DNA from 2 places in the Paenibacillus sp. FSL R10-2778 genome. Region 2 is predicted to be linked to the other one. Evidence: predicted binding sites of a transcription regulator. Region 2 holds the regulator's gene; the other holds the start of a gene.
The links. The regulator Rex, encoded in region 2, represses fermentation and respiration genes when NADH is low (regulators of the CRP and FNR family bind a similar motif). The targets are predictions, from matches to a motif close to TTGTGAAATATTTCACAA.
Positions count from the first base shown of each region.

Region 1 (15,318 bases), 280 kb from region 2:
TGTAAGCGGAATCAACTACATGATAAGTTATATTTTATAACATTAAAATGTTAAATCGCTTTATTCATTTGTTTTTCTCATCACAAAAGTTTGTTTTTCTTTAAAAACATTTAATTAAAATATAAAATTAGTCATATTACCTGACATATTCATTTATTATCTACCCCATAAACCACGTGTAACTATAGCATGTCTTTATTAGAAATAATATATAATTCCCCCTCAGAGGAGCTTTACCCCCTCCCTTTTTACTTCCTCATAACAAAAAACCGCACCTTCAGTGATGATCAACCACTGAGGGTACGGTCTCTCTTAAAAATAGATTTCTATTATACCAATGCCGTTTGCTTACGACCTTCTTCGACCAAGCGATATGCCCGTTGCACTTCTTCTTCTGTTGGAGAAGGTACTCCATCCAGTTCATAAGCTTTGCCGAGCATTTCCCATTTATAGATACCCATCTGATGATAAGGTAAGATTTCGAATTTCTCGACGCCATTTAAGGTTCCAATATAACGACCTAAGTTAATGAGATCCTCTTCACGATCATGAATACCAGGAACATATACATGTCGGATCCACATCTTACGATTATGGTCTGAGAGCCAGCGTGCAAGCTTCAAAGTTCGATCATTGGATTTACCGGTTAATTTGATATGCGCTTCTTCATCAATATGCTTCAGATCAAGCATAACCAAATCTGTTACATCCAATAAGTCATTAATCTTGTCACCTTCGTTGTAACCATTACTGTCTAATGTGGTGTGCAAATTCCAACGCTTCTTCACTTCCGTAAATAACTGCTTTACAAATTGCGCCTGCAAGGTTGGTTCTCCACCGGATACAGTTAACCCGCCACCGGATGAACGATAGTAGTTTATATATGGCTCGATTTCCGAAAGCACTTCTTCAAGAGTCATTTCTTTACCTTCATCTAAAGCCCAGGTATCAGGGTTATGGCAATACTGACATTTCAGCAAGCAGCCTTGCATAAATAAGACAAATCGAATACCAGGTCCATCAACGGTTCCAAAGGTTTCCAAAGAATGTATGCGACCTTTAATCATAGGATGTCATCCTTTCGCCACGCCAGACTAACAGTCCCTTTTTCAACGATGAAGATCCCTGTCCTTGAGACTGTCATATCCCTATATCGCGGCAATAAAATTTAAAATTTTAACAATTCTCAAACAAGATATTACCGCCCTTGAGACAAGGGCGGTATCTTCCTTGCAATTATTTCAATAGTAGTACTAATTCAAAGATCTTCATGACAGGAACAAATTACATCGAACCGTGGAATGTACGGTTGATTACATCCATTTGTTGTTCACGAGTCAGCTTGATGAAGTTAACTGCATAACCGGATACACGGATAGTCAATTGTGGATAGTTCTCTGGGTGCTCCATAGCGTCCATCAGCTGTTCACGGTTAAATACGTTAACATTCAAATGCTGAGCGTTGTTATGGAAGTATCCATCCATCATGTGTACCAGGTTAGACTTACGGGAATCCTCGTCTTTACCAAGTGCCTTAGGTACGATGGAGAACGTATTAGAGATACCATCTTGTGCATCGGAGTAAGGCAGTTTAGCTACAGAGTTCAGGGAAGCCAAGGCGCCTTTCTTGTCACGTCCGTGCATTGGGTTAGCACCTGGTGCGAAAGGTTCACCTTTCTTACGTCCGTCAGGTGTAGTACCTGTCTTCTTACCGTACACTACATTCGAAGTAATGGTCAGTACCGATTGAGTCGGCACAGAATCACGATATGTTTTGTTTTTACGGATCATAGTCATGAAGGTTTCAACCAATTCTACTGCGATGCTGTCAACAGCATCGTCATTGTTACCGTAGCAAGGGAATTCGCCTTCGGTTTCGAAATCGATCGCAATACCTTGTTCGTTACGAATAGGTTTTACTTTGGCGTATTTAATTGCGCTTAGTGAGTCAGCTGCAACGGACAGCCCAGCAATACCACAAGCCATCGTACGCAGAATGTCACGGTCATGCAGCGCCATTTCGATACGTTCGTAAGAATATTTGTCATGCATATAGTGAATGATGTTCAAAGTGTTAACATAAGTCTTAGCCAACCACTCCATCATCGGTTTGAAACGTTTCATTACTTCGTCATAATCCAGATATTCAGAAGTGATCGCTGGGAATTCCGGTCCAACTTGTGCTCCGGATTTTTCATCTACACCACCATTGATAGCATACAGTAATGCTTTTGCCAGGTTGGCACGAGCACCAAAGAACTGCATTTGTTTACCGATACGCATTGGAGATACGCAGCAAGCAATCGCATAATCTTCACCCCAGTATGGACGCATTACATCGTCATTTTCATACTGAATTGCACTAGTTTCGATGGAAACCTTAGCACAATATTTTTTGAAGGCTTCAGGCAATTTTTCGGACCACAGTACAGTTAAGTTTGGTTCCGGAGCTGGACCCAAGTTGTACAGGGTGTTCAAGAAACGGAAGCTGTTCTTAGTAACACGAGTTGTTCCGTCTTCAGCCATACCACCGATGGATTCAGTTACCCATGTTGGGTCGCCGGAGAACAGATCATTATAGTCAGGTGTACGCAAGAATTTCACGATACGCAGTTTCATTACGAAATGATCGACGATTTCTTGTACTTGTTCTTCAGTCAAAGTACCTTCAGCAATATCGCGTTCTGCATAGATGTCCAGGAAAGAGGACACACGGCCCAGGGACATCGCCGCACCATTTTGCTCTTTAACTGCTGCCAGATATCCGAAGTATACCCATTGAGTAGCTTCTTTGAAGTTGGTCGCCGGTCTGGAAATATCCATACCATGAGCAGCTGCCATTTCTTTCAATTCGCCAAGTGCACGAATTTGTTCGGACAGCTCTTCACGTAAACGAATGATATCTTCAGTCATGGAATCTACTTCAAGCTCAGTTTGTTGTTGTTTTTTGTCTTTAATGAGGAAATCAATACCGTACAGAGCAATGCGGCGGTAGTCGCCGATGATGCGTCCGCGGCCGTAAGCATCAGGAAGACCTGTAATTACGCCGGATTTACGCACAGCTCTCATGTCTGGTGTATATGCATCAAATACGCCTTGGTTATGCGTTTTGCGAATGTTCGTAAACATGTCAACGATGTTTTGTGGAAGCTCGAAGCCATAAGCCTTCGTAGCATCAACCATCATCTTGATCCCGCCGAATGGCTGGATGGAACGTTTGAAAGGAGCATCAGTCTGTACGCCTACAATTTGTTCCTTGTCCTTGTCAATGTAGCCTGGAGCATGTGAAGTGATTGTGGAGACAGTATCTAGGGAAACATCCCATACGCCGCCTCTTTCTCTTTCTTCCTTGCTCAATTGGGAAATAATCTTCCACAGTTCAGTTGTGTTACTAGTAGGTCCTACGAGGAATTCTTCGTTTCCTTCATAAGGCTTAATGTTGCTTGCGATAAAGTTGTTAACGTCAACTTTTCTGGACCATTTACCTTTTGTAAAACTTCTCCAACCGGATTTCACTTCTTGTACATCTTTTTCAATCACCGACATGCTAAATCCCTCCATCTATATTTATATTATATTTGTAGAGATCGCGGGCTTGAAGGTTGATCCCGTGTCTCGTGATCCCAAGAAAAATATGGTTGTTCGAAAATTCACAATCATTGTTCCATATATGGGACCGTTGTTTATATAAACATTTTAGTTTATTTTCTATAAATAGACTGTGACAAATATCACCTTTCCGGTGATATTTGTCACTTATATCTAATCCACAACCATCCTATTATCTACTTAACCAAATATTAATTATCAAATCTTCCGTAGAAAGCATTACGATATACATCTGCAAGTTCAGATACCAGTGGCAGCTTAGGATTGGCAGTTGTACATTGATCTTCAAATGCACGGTCAGCCAAGTAATCTACATGGGATTCAAAATCCTTAGGATCAAAGCCCAATTGTTGGAAGGATTCTTCGATACCCAGTTTTTTGTTCATGTCGCGAATAGCATTGATCAGGCTAGTTACACCTTCTTCAGTTGTGCGAGCTGGCAATCCCAGAATACGGGCGATTTCTGCATAACGCTCGTCAGCTACGAAGTGTGAATATTTAGGGAACGAAGCGAACTTCGTAGGTTTCTTAGCATTGTAACGAATAACGTGTGGCATAAGGATCGCATTAGTACGACCGTGAGCAGTGTGATATTGACCGCCCCATTTATGCGCCAAGCTGTGGTTAATACCCAGGAAAGCATTAGCAAAGGCCATACCAGCAAGTGTTGATGCGTTATGCATTTTTTCACGGGCAACTCTGTCGCCTTCAAGAGCCGATTTTTCAAGGTATTGGAATACCAATTGGATTGCTTTAATTGCCAGACCATCCGTGTAGTCACTCGCCATAACAGATACATAAGCTTCGATGGCATGTGTCAATACGTCCATACCTGTATCAGCTACAGCAGTTTTTGGCAAGCTATATACGAACTCTGGATCAATGATAGCTACGTCTGGAGTTAGCTCGTAGTCAGCCAAAGGATATTTAGTGTGTTGTTCAGTTGTTTTATCGGTAATAACTGCAAAAGATGTTACTTCCGAACCTGTACCCGAAGTAGTTGGAATCGCTACAAACTTAGCTTTGTTTCCAAGTTTAGGGAATTTGTAAACCCGTTTACGGATATCCATGAATTTTTGTTTCAGACCGTTAAAGTCAGCGTCTGGATGTTCATAGAATAACCACATTCCTTTTGCAGCATCCATTGGGGAACCACCACCAAGTGCGATGATGCAGTCCGGTTGGAATCTGTTCATCATTGCTGTACCTTTTTCAACTGTGGTTGTCGATGGATCTGGTTCAACTTCCGAGAACACTTCGATCGCTACAGGAGTTTGGCGTTGACGCAGGTAATGTTCAACTCTCTCAACATATCCAAGCTTAACCATCATTGGGTCAGTGATAATTGCGACACGTGTGATATCAGGCATTTTGGTTAGGTACTGAGTAGCGCCTTTTTCGAAATAGATCTTGTCAGGTACTTTAAACCATTGCATATTCACGGTACGACGATTCACCCTTTTCACGTTGATCAAATTAATTGCTGTAACGTTTTGCGACACGGAGTTACGACCATAAGATCCGCAGCCCAGCGTCAACGAAGGGATGTTAGTGTTATAGATATCGCCGATCGCACCATGAGTGGAAGGCGAGTTAACGAGAATACGTCCTGTTTGCAGACGGTTGGAGAACTTCATGATTACTTCTTCATTGTTGGAGTGGATAGCCGAACTATGGCCCATACCACCAAATTCAACAACTTGTGCTGCGCGTTCAATACCTTGATCTGCGTTTTTAACTTTGTAGCAAGCAAGCACAGGACTCAATTTTTCAGCGGACAATGGATATTTAGTGCCTACACCTTCAAGTTCTGCTACCAGAATCTTAGTGCCGGCAGGAACTTGAATGCCGCACATTTCAGCAATTTTCACTGCGGATTGTCCAACGATTGCTGGATTAACCGCACATTTATCAACGTTCATAGCGCCGCTAGTAAGTTTGGCGGCTTCTTCTTTGTTAACAAAGTAGCAGCCATTAGCGATCATTTTCTTTTTCACTTGATCGAAGATTGGTTCTTCGATAATAACAGCTTGCTCGGAAGCGCAGATCATACCATTATCAAATGTTTTGGAAAGAATGATGTCCGTTACGGCTTGATCGATATCCGCGCTCTTTTCGATGAATGCAGGTACGTTACCAGGACCTACGCCAAGAGCTGGTTTACCACAGCTATAAGCTGCTTTTACCATTGCAGAACCGCCAGTTGCAAGAATAAGTGCAACGTCAGGGTTATTCATCAAAGCGTTTGTTTTGTCCATCGTTGGCATTTCAATCCATTGGATACAATTCTCAGGTGCGCCAGCTTTTACAGCCGCATCATGAAGAATTCTAGCAGCTGCTGCACTACACTCTTGCGCAGATGGGTGGAAACCGAATATAATAGGGTTCCGTGTCTTAATCGAAATCAACGCTTTAAACATCGTGGTGGATGTAGGGTTGGTTACCGGTGTGATACCCATTACAATTCCGACGGGCTCAGCAATTTTTTGGAAGCTTTCATAAGCATTGTCTTCAATAACGCCTACTGTTTTATCGTATTTAATTCCGTGCCAGATATATTCTGTCGAGAAGATGTTTTTAGTAATTTTGTCTTCGTAAACCCCGCGGCCAGTTTCTTCTACAGCCAATTTAGCGAGGTACATATGTTTGTCGAGTCCAGCCAACGCCATTGCATGAACGATTGTGTCAACTTGCTCTTGATCCAGCGCCATGAATGCCTCATGTGCTTTTTTCGCTTTATCCACCAAAGTCTGAATATACTCTTCAGCGGTAGTTTGTTTAACTTGGGCGGCGACTTCGTTCTTAACTGCCATCTCCCTCGTCCTCCTGTCAATTTTTAGGTTGTTTTTCTCTACACATTTATCTTATCACATCATTTCCACCTTGTATAGTGAAATCTTTCACAAAGTATAAAGTTTTTTTGATTTGTTTTCAAAGCGCTTTCATTCGATCATATTATAGGTGTTTTACCATTATTTATGCTGTATTATTCCTTAAATCTAAAGTTTATGTTTAAAAAGACAAGAACCGATACCCATTTTCTACCTTTCCGCTCGCAAAAATATTTTAAAAATGCAAATCTAATTTTGTTGACACTCTATTTTTCCCATGACCCTCTAAAAAATAGTCGGGAGCCATCCGTTGGGTTGATTTATAAAAATATCAATAATATAAACATAAAAAAACCGACTCCTAAAGGAGCCGGTTCTGTCCTTCCTTGCCTATTCTACTTTAATTGTATCGAAGAATTTCTCTTGCACTGTTTTTGCAGCAGCTTCAAGCTGTGTCTTGGAATCTGTTCCCTTTTTGGAGAACAGCTCTTGAATTACATTGGACATGGTTGCGTAGTAGTCCTGTGTATTGTATTGCGCTTCCGGTTTACCGTCCAGCAAGCCTAAAATATCAGGGCTGTATTGATATACATTTGTATATTTATCATACACAGCTTTTGTTTTCTTGCCGAAGTCAGAATCTGCAGAATAGTAATCTAAGAGCGGCGGAATAAAGTATTTGCCATCCGTTGTACGTTGTTGCAGAACCGCATCCAGTGCTTCTAGACCTTTATCGGAGAAGTAATCAAATGTAATATAACGGAATGCCATTTCTTGCTCGTCTGGTGTTGCATTTGGATTGATTACAAGGTAGTCACCACCAAGTACCCCAGTGTGTTTTCCGCCTTTTTCCATCGCAGGCATTGGATACGTAAGTACATCTTCTGGTTTCAGACCGCCTTGATTCAACGCTTGCTCAATAACACCGTCAGATCCAGCCATTACCATTGCTGTACGACTTTGTTGGAATGCGCCTACAGCATCACCCCAGCCCAGTGCCCAGTCCTGAGGAATCGCGTTTGCTTCCCATCTAAGTTTCTTGTAGAAATCCAGCGCTTTAATCCCAGCCTCAGAATTAAAAGTAGCTACAACCTTACCGCCTTCAATCTTCTGAATTTCACCGCCAGCTTCGAACAGGAAGTTGGTCCAGTTCCAGCCTGCTTCATTCCCTTTACCCATTGGAGCAATACCGGAAATCCCTTTTTTGGTATCAGCTACACCTTTCGCGGTATTCAGCATATCATCCCAAGTCCAATCCATAGATGGAACAGCAACGCCTTTTTCATCCAGCATTTTTTTGTTGATCATTGTGGTTGTTACATAACCCTTTTGAGTTACGCCGAATACTTTTCCGTCAATGATAAATTGATTTTGGAGAACCGGGTTAATTTGATCCTTAAATTCGTATTTATTCCACAGATCCGTAATGTCAGCTACCCAGCCTTTTTCAACTAGGAATTTTGCTTCTGTAGCGTAAGTGTTAAAGAAGGTTGGAGCTTCATTCGCTGCCATTTTGATGCCGATTTCACTTACATTGTACTGCCAATCGTCTTTGACGATTTCAACATTCGGATACTCCTCTTGGAAACGTTTGATCTTGTCATCTTCCTGTGCTCTAACTTCGGTTAGGTCAGGGGTTGGATAGTGAATTTTGATGGTCACTTTTCTTTGTGTGATATCATCAGTTGGCGCTGCTGTAGCACTGCCAGCATTATCTGTTGCAGCATTCGTTGGCGCAGTAGTCGCTTCCCCTTCCTTGTTTCCTGTTGTGTTTCCGTTATTGTTGTTACCGCCGCATGCGGTTAACAATGATCCGGCCACAAGGAGGCTTAGTAGCACGCTAGAGTACTTACGCATTGAAACTCCCCTTTTCAATTCATAGTTATCTTACATATCGATCATAAAAGAGAAATCGTTTACAAACGAGGTGCATTTATATTCCTTTCATGTGCATGTTTACGATCCGTGACTAAATTCGTCGATCCGCGCTTATCCCTTAACTGCTGATAATGCGACGCCACGCATAATGAACTTTTGGAAGATCAGGAAGACAAGGATCGGCGGCAACGATACGATAAATAGGATAGCGAATTTAATATTCGTATTAAGTGCCTTTACATTAATAACGTATTTATAGATTGCTGTCGCGAGCGTATATTTCTCTTCACTGTGCATAACCAGAGATGGCCAGAACCAGTCATTCCATGCAGTAGAAAAGATAAAGATCGCCAGCGTAGCAAATATCGGAACCGACAATGGCACTGCAATGGAGAAAAAGCTTCTCGGCTCAGAGGAGCCGTCAATCCGCGCGGCTTCAAAAATTTCAGGATGTATCCCATCAAAAAAGTTCTTTAAGAGTAGAAAATAGAATGTATTCGCACCAGCCGGCAGCCAAAAGGCAGCGTACTGATTCAGTAATCCAAGCTCTTTTAGATTGACAAAGTTGGGAATCATGTAGCTGGTCGCCGGAATAAATAATGTCATCAGGAAAAAGAAATAAATTGCCTTTCTGTAAGGAACATTCATACGAGAAATGCTGAAAGCAGACATTCCCAATACGACTAGTGTCACGACCATATTCCCCACAAAAATATAAATAGTGTTCTTAAGGAACATCAGCAGATCAATGTAGTTCATCGCTTCTTTAAGGTTGCTGAAGTGCCATTCCTGCGGGAAAAAATGCGGTGGGAATGAGTTCACCTCTTGATTCGATTTCAGTCCGTTAAATAACGTCATACAGATCGGATACAGCATGCTAAACACCATAATCAAAATAACCACGCACATCAAGCCATAAACGATCTTATTGCTTGTTTTTTTCAAATCATGTTCTGAGAGAATCCCTCTATCTGCGCTCTTCATCTTAGTTGTCCTCCTTGTTAAGCTTGAACTGTAAAATGCCCAAACCACCTAGGACTATGAACATTAGCATGCCAAGCGCAGTCGCTGTTCCATAATCGAGTCGCGTAAAAGCATATTTTACGATCAGCAGCGCATAGGTAAGCGTAGTATTATTCGGCCCACCATCAAGCAGCGCCATTTGTGACTGATACCCTTGTGAAGTCCCGATAATCTGTAATATAAACATCAAAATGATCAAATTACGTAGCGAAGGCAATGTGATGTACTTTATACGTGCCCACACACCCGCCCCATCAATCTCAGCTGCTTCATACCAATCCCGCGGAATGCTGAGTACAGCAGCCAAGTATATTAACATCCCTGATCCAAACTGCTGCCACGTCTCCATAAAAACAAGGGAAATCATCGACCACCTTGTATCTGTCAGGAAGGCAACCTGGTCCACACCAAGCGAGCTTAACACTGCATTGATTGGGCCCACAGGATCATAAAGCCATCTCCAGAGTCCATATAGCACCACACCAGGCATTACAAAAGGTAGGTAAGCCGCTACCCGCACAAAGCCCCCAAACCTTCTCAGCTCCGAGATCATAATAGCAAAAGCAATCGGAACCCAGAACCCGATAATAAGACATAGAAGCATGTAATACCCTGTATTTTTTAACGCGGTCAAAACATCCGGATCACTAAGGGCTCTAGCATAGTTCTCAAAGCCAACAAAGCTATTCCCTTTTACAAAATCAACATGGTAGAAGCTGTACAACAAGCCTTTAAAAATTGGCACCCACAAGAACATTACAAAAATAATCACAGCAGGTACGAGGAACATATATCCCCAAAAGTTTTTCTTCCAGCGGTTTTGCTTGTAAGGTGTACCCTTCAGCGCCGGCGGATTTTCGGATACAACTGCGGTTTGATTCATCAGGCTCCCTCATTCCATTTTTCTTTCAGCATTTTTCGCAAAATGCTTCCTACCTTAAATTGTAGAAAATGAGGGTTGTACTGAACATGTCTAAATCTACCGAAGTAGTATGTGTTTTTACTTCTTCAATTCACTGGGGCTAATCCCATAATATTTTTTGAAAATTTTACTAAAATGCTCCGGTGATTCATAACCTACACGCTCGGCGATTTCGTATCTGCGAAGATCTGTGTTCAAAATCATCACCCGGCTTTCTTCCATCCGCAGCTTAATTACATATTCCCACAGGTTGTAACCTGTATTTTTCTTAAACAGATAGCTCAAATAATTGGGGCTGACATGGTTTTTCTTAGCCACTTCATGGATGGTTAATCCTTTTTGCGCATAGTTCTCGTCAATATACTCTCTCGCTTTCTCTACAATCAGATTGCTGCGTGTATGAAGCTCTTCTACTGAAGGATCGGTTGTGTAGCTGTTCCAATTAAAATCCCCGTAGTAAAACACATAATGGTCATTGTGTTCATTATTCCAGAGAATGGCTTTGGAGGCTTGACGGTTCAATACAGCCATAAAAGAAAGACCCTTGAGAATCTGGCTGATGCCGATAACTGCATTTAAGTGCAGATATTTTTGAATATTAAAATGAAGACTACGGCCAAGGATATCTAGCCTATTAATTTGGCTGGCAGACGAATCTTCATAGCTTTTTTCATCCCACTGAATAATGATCGTAATCTCTTCATCCTCTGCGTAAAAGGCTGTCGAGTTCCACTCCTGATCCATCAGCTCTTTGGCGATATTCAGCGCGGCATAACAAAGAAGCCGTCTGTCCCGCAGGGTGTAGTGCTTCTCCTGATTCATTCCATCCAGAGGTACCTTAATTTTTAAGACGGAAAAATACGGCCCTTGCAGCTTCAGGTTATCCAGCTTTTGCAAGCGTTCTGCATCACACAGTACACCTTCAGGCTCAATGAGCAGCTCATTCAATAACTTGCTGTATTCCGGAAGCGGCTCTTCCAGCCGAAAGCTTTCGTTAATTCCTGACATGAAAATATCCAATTCTGGTGATGGTTTCCCCATCTTAAGCAGCACATTTCGCACCGAATCCAGAAATTGCTCACTGTTCAAAGGTTTGATCAAATAATCCTTCGCTCCAAGCCTAACGGCCATTTGCGCATATTGAAACGTCTCGTGTGCAGAAATCACGATGGTCTGTACCCAGGGTTTGGCCAATTTTGCATGCTGCATTAGATCAATCCCGCTCATTGCGCCCATCTGAATATCAGTAACGAGCAGGTCTATTTCCTCCATCCGAATGCAGTCCAGCGCTTCAAAACCACTGTTTGCTGTATAAATATGGTCTATGTTTAACCCCGAAGAAGCTAATAAATTGCTCAGCCCTTTACAAATCAAGGGTTCGTCATCCACAACTAATATATTGAACATATCTGTATGCTCCCCTTCCTTAGTCCTGATTCTCTGATTTCGGAAGCTTAACCGTCACCAATGTACCGCCCTCTTTACGAGGGGTATAGCTGATGCCATAATCAGAGCCGAAGTGTAAATGAATACGCTGGTTAATGTTGCGAATCCCGTAACCGCTGGCCGGATTTGGACTGTCGTCATTCAGCACAGCTTCGATGGCCTGATAATCAACAGTCTTATAGCCATTATCTTCAATCGAGATCTCGACGGTATCGTCCACACAAACTGCGCTAATGATGATTTCCCCATCCTCGCCCATATTTTTGACACCATGAATAATAGCATTCTCAATTAACGGCTGCAGGGTAATTTTAGGAATTAGATTTCTTTTCGTATCTGGATGAATCTCCATTACTACACGAAATATATAATCATACCGGTGCTGCTGCAGCTTGATGTAGGCCGTTGCATGCTCCAGCTCTTCTTCAAGGCTAATCAGCTCCCTTCCCCGACTGAGGCTAATCTTCATAAGCTTGGATAATTCCTTGATCATCTCGGCGGATTCAACGTTACCTTCCAGCGAGCTTTTCCAGTAAATACTCTCCAAAGTGTTGTAGAGCAAATGCGGATTGATCTGCTGATAGAGCAGTTGAAGCTGTGATTCCTTCTGTTTTAGCTCCATCTGGTATTTATAAGTAATTAGTCCATTTAGCCTGCGGGCCATGTCATAGGTAGATCCAATCAGCACACTGACCTCATCGTTACTCCCTCTTTTTGGCGTCTCAGGGACACGATTGCCTGGCTCAAACTTCCGGACGAAAAAAGCTAACTTTTGCAAAGGCGTCATTAATGAACGCCAGAAATAAGTAATCATGATTAATCCAAAAACAGCATAGGCCACAGTTATGTATTGAATCACACTTTTCATTTCGTTTTGTTGCTGCAGCAGCGCTTTTACGGCGATTTTGTAGACTAGCTTCTGTCCTAAGGCATGGTTATTATTGACCACATAAATAAAATCCGAGGTAATAACATCCACGGTTCCCTCCAAATCCTCAGCAACGACCGTCTCCGGCAGCGTAATGATCTCACCAGTATTATTCGTAGTAGAAGCGAGTACACGATTATCCAGATCTGTTAAGTAAATATCACCATCAGGCAACGATATGGATTTAAGGGATTCTCCGATTTTTGCGTCCATTTTGGTAATGACTAAAACCCCAATGGTCTCAGCTTTTCTGGAGATGTTATTGACAGCTCTCATATAGGTAAGAGTCTTCAAGTTTTCTGCTTGTGCACTTAGCTTCCCTGTAAATTTTAGAGATCCGCGGCCCTTTTTCTGGACAACCTCCTCGAACCAATAGGGCTCTTCCGCTTTAGAAAAGAAATATACCCCCGCCTTCTTAACCTGTGGGAAATTGGGTGCAAAAAAATAATAATCCTCGGGATCGTATATATAAAGGGAATAATAGATGCCGTCCCCACGCTCCGCTCCCTGCGAGTAACTGACCAACAGCTTCTCTATCGTCTCATAACGTTTAACCCGCTCCAGAATGGTATCCGAACCCGTCATATTAATCTGTTGAATCAGAGGATTTTGAATTACAGTGGTAGTAATTTTATTTACGGTATCGATATCTCGGTTAATGATGGTGAAGTTTTGCTTGTTCAGCTCTACATAAGCATTCGTCACATGGCGCTTCAGAATTTGCTCAGCCTTCATATTCCCGTAAATGTTCAAAAACAGAATCGGCGAGATCATAATCAGAAACAGCAGGATAAGCTGTTGTTTGACGTTTAGCTTCAAAATCGGCCTAATCAGCCTAGACAACATCGAGATACACCTCCGGGTTCAATAACTATATCAAAGTGATAAACGCTTACATATGTTTATTTTAAAGTTTTTTATGTTCATTTGTATGTAGTTTTTTCTGTTGGGCGAATTTGTGAGAGAGGGAGTCATGGGGTCATTACGAGGAAACTTTGGACTTCCGGCCGCTGTTGTCTCCAGATTTTTTGATTTATACCGCTACTGGCGGATAAAATCCGGAGACAAAGGCGGACGCTTCCGCTCCTCCAGTTCCAAATTTCCTCTCCATGATCTTCCTCCCTTTCTAAAAACCGCAAACAGAAAAAAGGGGGGGCGGCGTAAAGATCACTGCGTGGGGCTAGGAGGAATGATCTCTATATGGAAGAAGTGCGATGTATGTTCTTGAACACTTTAATACTCAAGTACTTCAATACTTGAATGTGCTTTGTTGTTGGGCGTCTGGATTACTTGATGTGCGATGGTGGTGCTTATTGTGCGTTGGATTGCTTGATGTGCGACTTACTACTTATTCGGCGTTTTGCATTCCCACACACACTCTTCACGATGAGCGATCGGACTCAGATACATCTATTGGGATGATTTTTGGCTTTTACAGGGAGGTTCGGACTCCAGAGGCGTTATTCGTTCCAAACATGCGCGATACGAGGGCTTTTCGAGCCATTAGCGACTATGGAGTCCGATATCTTCTCAAATGAGCGTAATTTTGGCTAATAGCGACTATGAGGTCCGATACACTGTCCGAGCTTTTGACTAACGTTCTGAATGACTTAATATACGGCTAATAGCGACTATGGGGTCCGATCACCGTCTGAGCTTAAGACTAACTATCTGAATTACTTAATGTGCAGCTCAGCTACTTATTCGGCGTTTTGCATTCCCACACACACTCTTTACGATGAGCGATCGGACTCAGATACAGCTATTGGGATGATTTTTGGCTTTTACAGGGAGGTTCGGACTCCAGTGGCGTTATTCGTTCCAAACAAGCGCGAAACGAGGACTTTTCGAGCCAATAGCGACTATGGGGTCCGATACACTGTCCGAGTTTTTGACTAACGTTCTGAATTACTTAATATACGGCTAATAGCGACTATGGGGTCCGATCACCGTCTGAGCTTAAGACTAACTATCTGAATTACTTAATGTGCAGCTCAGCTACTTATTCGGCGTTTTGCATTCCCACACACACTCTTCACGATGAGCGATCGGACTCAGATACAGCTATTGGGATGATTTTTGGCTTTTACAGGGAGGTTCGGACTCCAGTGGCGTTATTCGTTCCAAACAAGCGCGAAACGAGGACTTTTCGAGCCAATAGCGACTATGGGGTCCGATAGGATCGCAAATGAGCCGGATTATTACTTATAGAGACTATGAGGTCCGATACACTGTCCGAGCTTTTGACTAACGTTCTGAATGACTTAATATACGGCTAATAGCGACTATGGGGTCCGATCACCGTCTGAGCTTAAGACTAACTATCTGAATTACTTAATGTGCAGCTCAGCTACTTATTCGGCGTTTTGCATTCCCACACACACTCTTCACGATGAGCGATCGGACTCAGATACAGCTATTGGGATGATTTTTGGCTTTTACAGGGAGGTTCGGACTCCAGAGGCGTTATTCGTTCCAAACATGCGCGAAACGAGGACTTTTCGAGCCAATAGCGACTATGGAGTCCGATAGGATCACAAATGAGCCGAATTTTGGCTAATAGCGACTATGGGGTCCGATACACTGTCCGAGCTTTTGACTAACGTTCTGAATTACTTAATATACGGCTAATAGCGACTATGGGGTCCGATCACCGTCTGAGCTTAAGACTAACTATCTGA
Region 1 is NZ_CP151956.1:4,994,338-5,009,655, forward strand. Features, by position in the region: gene pflA (pyruvate formate-lyase-activating protein) at 330-1,067, opposite strand; gene pflB (formate C-acetyltransferase) at 1,285-3,546, opposite strand; gene adhE (bifunctional acetaldehyde-CoA/alcohol dehydrogenase) at 3,801-6,422, opposite strand; gene NST40_RS22605 (extracellular solute-binding protein) at 6,831-8,297, opposite strand; gene NST40_RS22610 (carbohydrate ABC transporter permease) at 8,430-9,302, opposite strand; gene NST40_RS22615 (sugar ABC transporter permease) at 9,304-10,224, opposite strand; gene NST40_RS22620 (response regulator) at 10,342-11,670, opposite strand; gene NST40_RS22625 (histidine kinase) at 11,690-13,483, opposite strand.
Region 1: a site for Rex is predicted at 3,639-3,656, ahead of pflB (formate C-acetyltransferase). Genes of this name have one in related genera too.

Region 2 (15,318 bases):
GGACCCAGTTCGGGGGTAAGGAGTCATATATGGAATGGACAATGGCACCTTCTGCGATGGCAATTGCAGCGGAGATTGTAATTGCCGAGTTAACCCAAAATGGTCACGAGGCTTATTGGGTTGGAGGATGTATTCGCGATGAGCTATTGGGTAGGCCAGTGCATGATATGGATATTACAACCTCAGCACTGCCGGAGGAAGTGATAGCTATCTTTGCGCGCAGTGTGCCAACAGGATTAGCTCATGGTACGGTCACCGTGATACAGGATGGTTGTGGGTTTGAAGTGACGACATACCGGACAGAGAGTGGTTATGTAGACCACCGTCGTCCTGAGCATGTTTTTTTCGTCAACGATGTGAAGGAGGATCTTCGTCGTCGTGATTTCACGATCAACGCGATTTGCTGTGGATTAAATGGGGAACTTATTGATCCTTTTGAGGGTGAGAAGGATCTACAGCTGCAGGTGATTCGCTGTGTAGGCGATGCGGAGGAGCGGTTTGACGAAGATGCGCTTCGTATGCTTCGCTGCATTCGTTTTGCATCGGTGCTGGATTTCTCCATCGCGAAGAACACGTGGAGGGGCCTGATGCGCCAGCGGGATAAGCTGGCGCATATTGCTGTGGAGCGTGTCCGCGCGGAGCTGGACCGCATCGTCGAGGGGCCGCATCTTCTGCGCGGCCTCGGCATGCTAACGCGCTGCGAGCTGCTGGCGCGCGGCAAAGCCCCGTTCCCCTGGACCGGAACCGATATGGCGGCTGCTGCCGCCTTAACGGCCGGGATCGGGGAACTGGAGAGCGCCCGCCTGCGGTGGGCGCTTCTCCTCCATGCCCTGAAGCAGTCGGCCCAAGAGGCCGATGTGCTGCTGCGGGCATGGACGTTCTCGGGGACGACGCGGAGCGGCGTCGTCCAGGTGCTGCGGGTCCGCGAAGTTTGGACCGCTGCGATAGAGGCCATGCCGCCGGGTACGGGCAGCATGGAAGGTCTGCGGCGGCAATGGATCGCCGCCGTGCTGGTCTTCGGCGTGGAAGCCGCCGAAGGGTGGCTCTCGCTGCTGGCGATCCTGCCAGCAGCCGCACCTGTACTTCCTACTGCGGCCTCTTCTGCCTTTTCCGTCGTGGAATCGACAGAGGCCTCAACAACACCTGCCGCTGTAAATGTACAAGCGGCAAGAGAATGGATCGCGCAAATGCCGCTAACCAGCCTTTCAGAGCTTGAGATTACAGGCAATGAGCTGGTGGAGGCTTTGGACAAACGTCCGGGACCATGGCTAGGCAAAATGTTAAATGGACTCCTGCAAGCGGTCGCTTCAGGTGATTTACCTAACGATAAACAATTATTACTGCTTGAAGCAAAAAGGATGGATAGACATGAGCGATGATAAAGCGCTGTCGCTAACTGAGCTGAAGCGAGAGACCTCCGCTTCGAATTGGGTAGGCGTCATTCAGTTGCTGGAATCTGTGGTGTCCACTCAAGAAGAAGCTAAGTTTTTAGCGGAAAACGGCGCGCCGGAAGGGACAACTGTCATCGCGGAAGAACAGACGGGCGCCCGAGGCCGAATGGGAAGAAAGTGGTTTTCTCCCCGTGGCAAGGGCATTTGGATGAGTATTGTGTTACGGCCCCAATTACCCTTGTCGGAGACTCCGCAGCTGACATTGCTGGCTGGGGTTGCCGTCTGTAAGGCAATTCGACGGGTAACAGGTGTAGATGCCGGCATCAAATGGCCGAATGATCTGCTCGCAGGCGGTCGTAAGATTTGTGGGATTTTACTGGAATCTTCTCTAAGAGAAGGGGAGCTTCATTATTGCATTGCTGGAATTGGCATTTCCGCGAACATGACAGAGGAAGATTATCCTGATCATCTGCAGGAGGTCGCGACTTCACTTCGGATTGAGCGGGGTGGTGCTCCAGTTGACCGTTCTGAGCTGGTAAAAGCGGTTTTGGACGAGCTGGAGATGCATTACAATTTGTACATGAAGCAAGGTTTTAAACCTATCAAAGAGCTCTGGGAGTCTATGTCAGTGACTTTGGGTCGCCAGATCGCACTGAATAGCCCTCAGGGGCGTTCTGAAGGTGTGGTAGTAGGTTTGGATGAAATAGGTGGTCTGCTGCTTAAAAACAGCTTGGGAGAGATCTCTAACGTATGCTCAGGTGAGATTGAACTTTTATAATATTTTTTATATGACAAGGGTATCATCCCTTGTCATATTTTTTTCGTGTAATTCCGAGCTTTTTTTGTTATACTATGGGTCGGAGGCGGTATCGTTTAACGAACTGTACTCTTGAACTGAAGAACTTTTTTATATTTTTATTATTGGAAATACCTTCATAACTGCGTTTGACGGTTACGTTGGATTCTGCTCTGAGCCGTAAGGACCGAGACAGAAGGGACGATCGCAAGTGACTCTTTTTTGCCCTTCGGACCTTTTTAGCAAATGATTGCTAAAAGGTTTTTTTGTTGCGATTTTTACGGGCAGGTTACTTAAAAAAGGAGGACGAAAAGAGAAATGGCAAACAAACAAGCGCTAAATATTGTAAAAATGAAAAAAATGAAAGCAGAAGGTGTGCCACTGAGCATGCTGACCGCTTATGATTATCCGTCTGCAGTTCTTGCAGAAGAAGCAGGTATCGACCTTATTTTGGTTGGTGACTCTCTTGGGAATGTAGTCCTTGGATACGATACAACTTTACCGGTAACGATTGAAGATATGGTGTACCATACCCGCTCGGTAACTCGAGGAGCACAAAGCACCTTTATCGTGGCGGATATGCCATTTATGACTTATCACGGAAGTGTAGATGAAACTCTGCGGGGAGTGCGCAGATTAATGCAGGAAGGGCGGGCTCATGCCGTCAAAATGGAAGGTGGACTCGAGATTTGTGAGACTGTAGCTACGGTGGTAGCTGCGGGAGTCCCTGTACTGGGACATATCGGGCTTACTCCGCAATCCGTGAATATGATTGGTGGCTACCGGATTCAAGGCAAAGATGCCAAAGATGCGCAACGCCTGATGGATGAAGCTAAGGCGCTTGAGGCCGCAGGTGCTTTTGCAATCGTTCTGGAGCTGGTAACGGAAGAAGTAGCCCAAGCGATCTCTGAAGCGCTTAGCATCCCAACCATTGGGATCGGTGCAGGCCGTTACTGTGATGGACAGGTATTGGTTTTCCATGATTTGCTGCGGTATGCCTCACCTTACCGTGAGAAACGTTTTGTCAAAACCTATGCGGATGTGGGTAATGTAATTCGTGAGGGCATCAGCCAATATGTGAAGGAAGTAAAGGAACGTTCCTTCCCAGATGAACGTCACGTTTTTAATGCAGATGAAACGGTTTTGGAATCTTTATATGGCGCTGCAAGAAAGGAAGGGAAATAAATGAGAGTCGTCAGAAGCATGGAGCAGCTGCGCGAAGCTTTGGAGTATATGAGACAAGGTGGGCACGCCCCGATTGGGTTCGTTCCTACGATGGGATACTTGCATGACGGACATGCCAGTCTGCTTCGCCGGGCTGGAGAAATGAGCAACACAGTGGTAATGAGCATTTTTGTGAATCCTTTGCAATTCGGGCCAAACGAGGATTATGATTCCTATCCGCGTGATGAGCGTCGTGATTTGGAACTCGCTGAACGTGAGGGAGTAGATATTGTATTTATCCCCAGTGTGGAAGAAATGTATCCGCAGCCTACTCGGACTACGGTCTCGGTATCGGAGCTTACTACCCGGCTTTGTGGGGCTTCCCGCCCTGGGCATTTTGATGGTGTAACCACAGTAGTTAATAAATTCTTCAATGTCGTACAGCCGGATTATGCTTTCTTTGGGCTGAAGGATGCTCAACAAGTTGCTGTGCTTCGTCGAATGGTGTCCGATCTTAATATGAATGTCGAAATTATTCCTTGTCCGATCGTTCGTGAAGGGGATGGACTTGCACTCAGCTCACGTAACGTATTCTTGTCTCCAGAGGAGCGTAGTCAGGCATTGGTGTTATCTCGTTCCTTACGTGAAGCGCGTCAGTCCATTGAAGAAGGAAAAGTAACAACCGTTGCTGAAGTGCGGGAATTGTTGACATCGGTTATTTCCAGCTCCCCTTTAGCGTTGATTGATTACGCGGAGATCTTAACATTCCCGGATCTTGAAGGATTAGAGGATGAAGCTCTTTTATCAGAAGTGGATGGGGAAATTATTATAGCGCTCGCCGTGAAGTTTGGCAGAACACGCTTGATTGATAATAATGTATTTATTCCAAAGGAGGTTGCTGCACTTGTTTAGACATATGATGAAATCCAAAATTCACCGCGCAACAGTAACGGAAGCGAATTTGAACTATGTGGGCAGTATTACCATTGATGAGAGCTTGATGGAAGCCGCGGACATTCTTGAGAATGAAAAAGTTCAAATTGTGGATAACAACAATGGTTCGCGACTGGAAACCTATGTAATCCCTGGACCGCGTGGAAGCGGAGTGATCTGTCTTAATGGTGCCGCAGCTCGTCTTGTTCAGCCGGGCGATACAGTAATTATCATTTCCTATGCGATGTTGTCCTCAGAAGAACTGGAGTCACATAAGCCAACGGTGGTATTCGTGGATGAGAATAACAAACCAGTGAAGCTGGCTGATCATGAATTGCATGCTACAATCGCATAATGTATGGACTTACGCCATGTAATGAATGGCAGGGATGAAAGACCTCGATCTCGCAGAAAATGAAGTCAGGCAAGCTGAACTGATTTCATCTTCAGTAAGGGGGATCGCCCATGTTTCAACATTTGTTTGCTGAAATGAACAAGGTGCTTCAGGAGATCGTAACAGATTACCCTACAGCGGAGGGTGCCCGCCGGAACGAGCTTTTATGCAATTATAATATGCTGCATAGACTGAGCGACAAAGTGATGGATGAATGGCTCGCTTTTGCTGAGAAGCTTAGTTCCTTTCGCGAAAGTGCGGATTTTACAGCAGTGGTCGAAGAGGAAGTGCCGGAACAGGAAGCACCAGAGCTGTGTATGGATTCCTTTGTAAGAGGTCAGGGGTATTATAAGCTGCTGATGTATGGAAAGTGTATTGATCAGTTTAAAGAAGTTATTGCGCAATACCCGGATAGCTTGGCTGCTCGATTATATTTAGCCATCTCTTATCTGCAGGAAGGTGACGGTGAGGCCGCTTGGAGTCATCTGAACCATATGCTGGGCTTGATACGGGAAACCAAGCTGAAAGCCATGGTTTATAATGCTTTAGGGTGCATACGAGCCTCACAGGAACGTTTCAATGAAGCGCAGGAATTGTTTGATCTTGCTTTGCAGCATGACCCTGCGCTTCCGGAACCAAACGTTAACTTAGAGGTATGCCGCCGTCGTGGAGGGAAGCTGCATTTTGGAAATCAGCTGGTTTCCCTTTTGTAAAAGAATAACGGTTTTGGAAATTTCCATTCAAGCGATGCATCCCCTGAACCAGTGGTGTGCATCGCCTTTTTTCGCAACTTCTGTTATGCTGATTAAGAGTCTCAATTGAAAGGGAATAGAATTATAATGAAATTTGCCGTGCTTGATTTTGAAACAACAGGAACCCAATCCGTGGGTGAAATTATCCAGGTTGGCCTTGCAATTATAGAAGAAGACCGGTCCATCTCCCGGGTATATGGTTCCTATGTCAAGCCCGGAACGCCGATTCCTCCTTTTATAACAGGTCTGACGGGGATTACCGATGATGATGTTAAGGATGCGCCTGAGCTGGATGAGATGATGATGGAGCTTGTTCCGCTCTTGGATGATGTTGTGCTTGTAGGGCATAATGTCGCTTTCGACTTCCATTTTTTACAAAATGCTTTAGATCGTTGTGGTTATTTGCCATTTCAAGGGCGGATTTTGGATACGATTGATTTTCTGAAAATTTGCTTTCCTTCGCTCACATCTTATCAACTAAGCTCTGTCAGTGCTCATTTTGGAGTGACACATGATCATCCGCATCAGGCAGATAGTGATGCACTTGCGACTGCTTTAGTGCTGTTGAAATGTCTTGAGGAGCTCTACGAGCTGCCGCTGCTTACGATCCAGAGACTCTGTGAGCTGTTTACCGAAGAGGATAGTGATCTGGGCTGGTACTTTGATGGTCTGCTGCGAGAGCGGGAAGCGGAGACGCTACAGCCCGAAGGTGATCTGACTTTCTATCGTCAATTAGCGCTTGCAGTAGGAGATTGGACGGAGTTAGCGCCACCTAGAGATGAGCATGCTGAGAATCCGCTAGCGAATTTATCTTTTACTGATTATATGGACGAAGTAACCAAACGACTTAAAGACACATTACCGCAGTATGAAAGCCGGGAAGCTCAGGATATTATGATCAATGAGGTGATGACGGCACTTGCCGAAGACAAACACCTACTGATCGAAGCGGGCACAGGAACCGGTAAATCGCTCGGTTATTTGTTGCCTGCCATTTATCAAAGCGTTCGCACCAATGAAAAAGTCATGGTCAGCACTCATACCATTAATCTGCAGGACCAATTGCGCGAGCGGGATATCCCTTTGTTAACGCAGGTAGTTCCTTTTCCGTTTAAAGCTGCTATTTTTAAGGGAAGAGGGCATTATTTGTGTCTGCGTAAGTTTGAGCATAAAATTAATAAAAAGGACTTTATAAGCCCAAGGGAAGATGCGCTTACTGCCGCTCAGATGATTGTATGGCTCACTCAAAGTGAATCAGGGGATGATGAAGAGCTGAATTTAAGCGGCCGGGGCGGTGATTTCTGGGAGACGGTGGCAAGCGATACCGATTCCTGTCTGGGCCGTTCTTGTCCTTGGTTCCGCAAATGTTATTATCATAGGGCCAAGCATGAAGCTGGGATTGCTGACGTGGTTATTACGAACCACTCCAAGCTATTCGCAGATGTTAAGGCTGGGCACCAGCTGCTTCCGGCTTACGAGCATCTTGTCATTGATGAAGCACATCATTTAGAAGATGTGGCTGGTAAACATCTTGGCATGCATATGAAGCATTTCACTGTGGCACACACATTATCGCGGCTGTATAAAGATAGCCGAAACGGACAGCTTCCTGCTCTGCGCCAGATATTACAGTCGTCAGGCAGTGAAGAGGCTTCAGAATGGAGCGGAGTCATCGATCGGATCTACCCGGATCTGCTTACCGTCAAAGAAACCTGGGATGCACTCAGCGACAAGCTGTTCAGCCTTTTGCCGGAACGCAGTGATGCAGGGGCAGGGGAAGCGGGACAACTGGTTATGCGTTTGATTCCCGCCCGTAAGCCGAAGGATTGGGATGAATTGGTTGCACTAGAGAACACTATGAATCTGACGTTAAGCGACATCATCCGTAAGGGTGATAAAATGCTTAACGAGATGCGCGACCAGGAAAGCCAATCCTCAGCAGACAGTCTTGTTACTGATATTAGCGGTTTATTTAAGGATTTGGCTTCCATCCGTGAGCAAGTAAGATTCTTTATGGGGCTGAATGACGATAATGTAGTATATTGGCTGGAGGCAAATGGGAATTACCGCAGCAAATCACTGCAGATGTATGCTGTCCCTGTGGATGTTAGCAGCCAGCTTAAAGAGTTGTTCTTCGATAAGAAAAAAAGCATCGTGCTTACCTCGGCGACGCTGTCTGTAGATAAATCTTTTCAATTTATGATTGATAATCTCGGACTTAACGAAGCTGCGGAAGAAGGACGTCTAATGACCTCACTTCTTCCTTCTCCCTTTAAGTATCGCGAGCAGGCACTGTTAGTTATACCGCGTGATTTTCCTAGTGTGAAGGGCAGTGTGGGCGATGCTCGATTTGTCGATACACTCGTACAGTCATTATCGGAAGCTGCTAAAACAACACGTGGGCGGATGCTGGTTCTGTTTACTTCTTATAAAATGCTGCGTCAGGTATATGATCCGCTTAAAGAGGCTTTAGCCTCACAAGAGATTACGGTGCTTGGTCAAGGCGTGGAAGGTGGCAGCCGGAGCAAGCTGATCCGCCGCTTTCAGGACAGTGCAGCATCCGTATTGCTGGGGACGAGCAGCTTCTGGGAAGGTGTAGATATTCCAGGTGAAGCACTGACTTGCCTGGCCATCGTGAGACTTCCGTTTCAACCGCCGAATCACCCGTTGGCGGAAGCGAAGTCGGAGTTATTACAGGCCCAGAAGAAGAATCCGTTCATGAAATTATCTGTTCCTCAAGCGGTTATTCGTTTTAAGCAGGGATTCGGAAGACTGGTTCGCACGGCGCAGGATCGCGGAATAGTTATTGTTTATGATACAAGGGTTATTGAATCTCATTACGGGAAGTATTTCCTTTATTCATTGCCTGGTCCCAAAATGGAGCATATGCTTACTGATCAAATGGTCCCTCGCATAGCGGAATGGCTAGAGGATGGCGGCGCTTCTTAAAACGCTCGTCTTCAGTTTAGCTCCTCCTTATCCTTAAGGGCGGTGTGTTACAGTACCGTCCTTAATAAGGAGAGGTAGACGTTTGAATATGGATTTTCACAAGAACATTACTATTTTTAGGAGGAAAAATATGAAATCGGATAAAATATCAGAAGCCGTTGTTCGCAGACTGCCTGTGTACTTGCGTTTTTTGAATGATCTCCAGAATCGCGAAATATTAACAGTTTCCTCTCAGGAACTTGGACAAAAGCTTGATCTTAATCCCGCACAGATTCGTAAGGATTTAGCATATTTTGGTGACTTCGGCAGAAAAGGTATCGGCTATGATGTAACGTATCTTATTGAGAAAATCCGTCATATCCTGAAGCTGGATCAACAGCTTAATGTAGCTTTAGTTGGAGCAGGTAATCTCGGACATGCCTTGTCTAATTACAATGCATATCTTAAAGATACTATGAAAATCACGGCTATATTTGATTCGTACGCTCCTAAGGTTGGACGTAAGATCAACTCCCTTACTGTGCAACCGATGGATGAACTAGGCAGCACGATTCGTGAGCAAGGTATTCGCATTGCCATTATTACCGTACCTGATTCAGAAGCTCAAAATGTAGCAGATATTCTCATTTCTTCTGGGATTGAAGCGATTTTGAACTTTGCCCCTGTGATTCTGAAGACACCACCGAATATCCGGGTGCATGCAGCTGATTTTACAACTGATCTGCAAAGTCTTGCTTATTACTTGCGGGATGGAAAGGAAGAAAGCGAACATGAACAACAATAAAACGATAATTAAGGGCGGGTATTTTCTGACTCCGGGAACGGATGAGCCGGTTCTGAGTGGATATATGACTATTGAAGATGATTTAATCACTTACATAGGAAAAGAAGAGCCTCAGATGGAAGCTGGAGTGCAAGTGGTTGATGGCAGCCGTCTGCTGTTCATGCCTGGACTTGTAAACACACATGGTCATGCGGCGATGTCTTTGCTGCGTGGATATGGAGATGATTTAGCGCTACAAGTGTGGCTTCAGGAGAAGATGTGGCCAATGGAGGAAAAGTTCACCGGTGATGATGTATACTGGGGAACCTCCTTATCTGTATTGGAAATGCTGAAGGGTGGAACTACGACCTTCCTCGATATGTATGATCATATGGACCGAGTAGCCGAGGTAGCTGAGTTATCAGGTATCCGTTCCGTATTGATGCGTGGTGTGATCGGGTTATGTCCAGAGGATGTACAGAATCACAAGCTTGCGGAAGCGATTTCTTTTGCCCGTAACTGGCATGGAAAGGCTGAAGGCAGAATTACTACTATGATCTCGCCGCACGCCCCTTATACTTGCCCTCCGGACTTCCTGGTTAAGTTCGTGCAGGCAGCGCATGATCTGGATTTACCGATGCATACGCATATGTCCGAAACGAAACGTGAAGTGGAACAAAATGTGGCGGATTACGGGTTGCGTCCTGTAGCTCACTTAGAGAAGCTTGGCATGTTCACACGTCCCTCGATAGTTGCACATGGTGTTCATTTAAATGATGAAGAGATTGAGATCTTGGCTCGCCATAATGTGGGTGTATCTCATAATCCGGGCAGTAATTTGAAGTTGGCTAGCGGAGTGGCTCGGGTTACTGATCTTCTAAAAGCTGGTGTGAAGGTGTCTCTTGGCACGGATGGCGCGGCAAGCAACAATAACTTGGATATGTTTGAAGAGATGCGGCTTGCAGCTCTCATTCATAAGGGTGTCAGCGGTGATCCAACGGCTGTTCCAGCTCCAGAGGCTCTGCGTATGGCTACAGAATATGGCGCGCAGTCCATCTTTTTAAATAATGTAGGCAGACTTGCTGTAGGGATGAAAGCAGATTTCATTGCTATTGATATCGATCAGCCGCATTTGCTGCCACACACAGATCTGTTGTCTCATGCGGTTTACTCTGCTAGCGCTAAGGATGTTGAGCATGTGTGGGTGAATGGTAAACAGGTCATCAAGCATGGACAATGCTTAACCCTGGATGAGGAAGCTATCCGGCGTAAAGCGCAAGAAGCCTTCGAAGGTTTATTGAAGCGTTAAGTCTGGAGAATAACGAATAAATAATAGGCTGCGACTTTTTGCTTTTAGCAAAAGTTGCGGCCTTTTGTGTATTTTTAAGGCTGGGAAAGCTAGAAAATTATGAAATTTTGGATAAACACGCGGGTGTGTTATATAATCAAAAAAGATATATTACTAGAAAGGGAGCTGTACCTTGAAGAAAAGGAAAAAATGGATCCTCCTGGGGTCAGTTCTGATTCTGCTCCTGGGGTTTGGACTTATCCAGTTCTATGCCTATATTATGAAAGATCAATGGAACGAGCGTGATATCGCTAAGGATGTTGCCAAAACCAGAGCGGGTCTAACAGAGGTAACCAAAGCACAAAAATCGGTTTGGGATGAAAATGCAGTGTACTGGGTATTAACAGGGAAAAATGAAGCCGGGACTGCTCTTATGGTCTGGGTCCGCTTTACGGTAGATGGAAAATTTGCTGAAGGCGACGACGCAGTGTTTGCTGAGGAACTAAGTAAAGGAACCTCGGAAGCCCAAATACGCGGCATTATCAAAGCTGATCTTCCGGACATAACGATTGAACGCTTGCTGCCGGGAGTATATAACGGAGAGTATGCTTGGCAGCTTTTTTATAAACAGAGCGGTCGGTATTATTATCAATTTTATCGCTTTTCGGATGGGTCCCGAATGGGCGAAGGTTACAGTTTACCTAAAAGTTAAGCTGAACATAAGGAAATTAAGGGTGTCATAGTAAACAAGCGAACTTATAATAAGTTCGCTTGTTTACATTTATTTGATGTACAAAAGTGATATACTAAGTGATATACTGAATGGGTGGTTATCATCGAATATTCTCTTAAATTCACATACGAAAATAGGCCGATTGATTAAAAATCAAGGCCGGTTTTGTCGAAAGTGAGGAATTTATTTGGTATTGATGGAAATATTTAAAAAATTAAATTTTAAATATATTCACATTTATTTTGAAATTAGTATATACACCTGTGATATACTACTACTTGTAATTAGAACAGCAATAAGAGACTTCAGTCTCTCTGATGAGCTCTCAAGTAGCTATAAATTATTATAATGAGCTTTATATTTTGTCATCTTTGAGAGGAGGACGTTTCTTGAAATTACGTCTTGTACCTGTGCTGATAACGTCTCTACTGTCGGCTACTCTATTGTTTGGTGGCTTCTTTTTGTATCGTCAGTTTGCAATGCAGGAACCACTTCAGAAGATTGTATCTCAATATGAGGGCGTCAATAATTCTCATATCAGTATTAACCGCAATGAGGTCACTTTGAAACTTGATCTCCAGCCAGGCACGAAATTACGTGAGCTGGTTCAGTACGTCTCCCAAGAAGGAAAATCGATGATTGATGGACGTACACTAAAACTTGATGTAGAACAGAACTCCAGTGAATTGCTGGATGAATACTGGGATAAAGCGATGTTCTCTGTAGCTGAAGCCATGGAGAGCCGTAAATATACACTTATACCCACAGAACTTGATGGACTCAAAGCGCAATATCCGCAATATAAAAATGTGATAGCCTCAACAGAAATTGACGACAATAATGTCTATGTAAGCTTGAGTAATGGAAAAGAAAGCAAATTTATTATTTTGCCGCGAAAACCTGCGACATTGGGGGTATGGAATAATGCCTAAATACCTTAAAGAAATTCTAATCGGATTTGTTCCTGTCTTGTTTATTTTCATGGCTTTTCTAGGCATTAATATATTCCCGATTGTAATTGCTGCTGGGATGCTCACGGCTTTACTTATCATTGCTCATTTAAGAGGCGGACTTGCGGTAAATGCAGGTGCCGGGAAGAAACGCAAGAAGGATGGACCTTCAAAGCTTACTTTTGAAGAAATTGGCGGGCAAGACAATGCAAAACAGGAGCTTCGTGAAGCGTTGGATTTTTTGATCCGGCATGAGGAAATCAGCAAATTCGGGATTCGGCCTTTGAAAGGGATTCTGCTTACAGGCCCTCCAGGAACAGGTAAGACCCTTATGGCTAGAGCAGCAGCACATTATACGAACTCTGTATTTGTTGCAGCATCAGGCAGTGAGTTTGTAGAAATGTACGTAGGTGTCGGTGCCGGCCGTATCCGCGATTTGTTTAAGGATGCCCGTACCCGCGCCCTTAAGGAAAACAAGCAAAGCGCTATTATTTTCATAGATGAAATTGACGTAATTGGCGGTAAGCGTGAAGGCGGACAGCAACGAGAATATGATCAGACCTTGAATCAGCTGTTGACTGAGATGGACGGGATCTATAACAATGAAACACCACGCATTCTACTGGTAGCAGCCACTAACCGTAAAGAAATGCTTGATTCAGCATTGCTGCGTCCTGGCCGGTTTGACCGTCATATTCAAGTGGACATGCCTGATAAAAAAGGCCGCAGATCGATTCTCGAATTACATGCCAAAAATAAGCCGCTTCATGCCAATGTGAACCTCGACAAAATTTCCGAAGAAGCCTATGGTTTTTCCGGTGCTCAGCTCGAAAGTGTTATGAATGAGGCAGCAATTTATATGATGCGTGAGGAATTGACAGAGGTTGAGCAGCGGCATCTGTCGATGGCGATTGACAAGGTTATGATGGGGGAAAAAACGGACAGAGAAACTAACCACGAAGAGAAAAAACGGGTGGCAATCCACGAATTGGGACATGCCATTATGGCAGAACTGCTTCGTCCGGGAAGTGTTAGTCAGGTTACGCTGACTCCGCGGGGGCAAGCCCTTGGTTATGTACGTCACAATCCTCAGCAAGAGCAGTATTTGTACACCAAAGATTATCTAGAAGATCAGATTATGATCGCACTTGGTGGAGCGGCTGCAGAAGAAATGTATTATGGCGGAAGAAGCACAGGTTCGCGTGGCGATTTTGATCAGGCCCTGAATATTGTCGAAACCATGATGAAATCCGGATTGACTTCGTTGGGCATCGCCAAGTTGGAAATGGTTACCACTGAAGAGCTTATGAAGGAAAACAGTAAAATATTGGATGAATTGATGGTACGTACTCACGACCACCTTGAAAAGCAACGAAATGTATTTGATTACTCCCTTGACATTTTAATGAAGGAAGAAGTGCTCTCTGGAGAGCAATTTCGATGTCAATTTCGTGACAGCGTGCGTTTACCAGCATAAATATTTATGCTGGTTATTTTTTTTTACTTTTCAGGCATGCTAAGATATCATTATATGTCGGGCTTTATAAATTTTTGCGACAGACAAGGTACAATACAAAAGTATAGATACCTGAAAGGATGGAGACTTTTTTATGAATTTCAAGAAAATTGGTGTCATCGGCGGTGGCACAATGGGACAAGGGATTGCCGAAATGCTGGCAGCCAAGGGCCTGGATGTATTGCTGGTGGAGAAAACCCCTGAGAAACTGGACTACTCCTACGAAATGATCGAGACAAGTCTAGATAAGCAACTGGAGAAATGGGCGATCACTCAAGCTGAGAAAAAGCTGATTCTTAGCCGCATTCAAAAAGTGACACATTTCGCAGAGCTGAGCTCTTGTGACATGGTTATCGAAACAATCGTTGAGGATTTAGAAGAAAAGAAAAAAATATTGAATCAACTGGATCAAGTATGTCCAAACCACATTATTCTTGCCAGCAATACGTCAACACTTAGCTTGACTGAACTTGCAAGTTCTACAATGTATCCGGAACGCGTGATCGGAATGCATTTCATATACCCTGTAGCTAAAGTGGATCTTGTTGAAATTGTACGCGGTCTGAAAACTTCAGATGCTACTTTTGAAGATACAAAATCCTTTGTTGATGAAATTGTTGAGAAAAAAGGTGTAATGATTTATGAATCCCCAGGATTTGTAACATCACGCCTCATTTGCTTGTTTATCAACGAAGCTATGCATGTACTGCAAGAGGGCGTTGCCTCCGCACAGGATATTGACGATGCTATGCGTATTGGTTATCAATTCCAATATGGACCGCTTGAAATGGCTGACAGATTTGGTCTGGATTCGGTTCTTGCTGCACTCGAAAATATGTTCCGTGAATATGGTGAGCTGAAATATCGTCCTTCCACGATCCTTAAGAAGATGGTGCGTGCAGGACAATTGGGTATGAAATCAGGCGAAGGCTTCTTCCAGTACGACAAGGATGGTGACCGTATATGAATATTCTAGTAATTAACTCCGGTAGTTCTTCTTTAAAATATCAATTGTACAATATGGCTGATGAATCCGTTTTGGCTAAAGGTTTGGTGGAACGTATCGGGATGGATTCCTCCATTCTGAACCATAAACCTACTGGTAAAGCTGAAGTAACAGAAGTAAGTGAAATTTTGGAGCATAACACAGCGATTCGTAAAGTTCTAGCTTGCCTAACGGATAAAGAGCATGGCGTTATTGAATCCATTAAAGAAATCAATGCTGTGGGTCACCGTGTAGTACATGGTGGTGAATTCTTCAAAGCTTCCGCACTTGTGGACGCTGATGCCAAGACTAAAATTCGTCAATTGTTTGACCTTGCACCCCTGCATAACCCAGCAGCAATGATGGGGATTACGGCTTCTGAAGTAAATATGCCGGGTGTACCGCAGGTTGTTGTATTCGATACTGCATTCCATCAAACAATGCCTGAAAAAGCTTATATGTACGCGATTCCTAGAGTACTGTACAATAAATATAAAGTTCGTCGTTATGGCGCACACGGTACATCACACGACTTCGTAAGCAAAGCTGCTGCGGAGTACTTGGAGCGTCCGTTGGAAGATCTGAAGATCATTACTTGTCATATCGGTAACGGAGGTAGTGTAACTGCAGTTCAAGATGGAGTGTCTGTGGATACTTCCATGGGTATGACTCCTCTGGAAGGTTTGATGATGGGGACTCGCAGT
Region 2 is NZ_CP151956.1:4,718,021-4,733,338, reverse strand. Features, by position in the region: gene bshA (N-acetyl-alpha-D-glucosaminyl L-malate synthase BshA) at 1-19, shown strand, start outside; gene NST40_RS21355 (CCA tRNA nucleotidyltransferase) at 30-1,379, shown strand; gene NST40_RS21350 (biotin--[acetyl-CoA-carboxylase] ligase) at 1,369-2,169, shown strand; gene panB (3-methyl-2-oxobutanoate hydroxymethyltransferase) at 2,506-3,372, shown strand; gene panC (pantoate--beta-alanine ligase) at 3,373-4,263, shown strand; gene panD (aspartate 1-decarboxylase) at 4,256-4,639, shown strand; gene NST40_RS21330 (hypothetical protein) at 4,750-5,391, shown strand; gene dinG (ATP-dependent DNA helicase DinG) at 5,518-8,379, shown strand; gene NST40_RS21320 (redox-sensing transcriptional repressor Rex) at 8,510-9,163, shown strand; gene NST40_RS21315 (amidohydrolase) at 9,150-10,451, shown strand; gene NST40_RS21310 (DUF5590 domain-containing protein) at 10,624-11,142, shown strand; gene NST40_RS21305 (hypothetical protein) at 11,553-12,095, shown strand; gene NST40_RS21300 (AAA family ATPase) at 12,088-13,590, shown strand; gene NST40_RS21295 (3-hydroxyacyl-CoA dehydrogenase NAD-binding domain-containing protein) at 13,724-14,596, shown strand; gene NST40_RS21290 (acetate kinase) at 14,593-15,318, shown strand, end outside.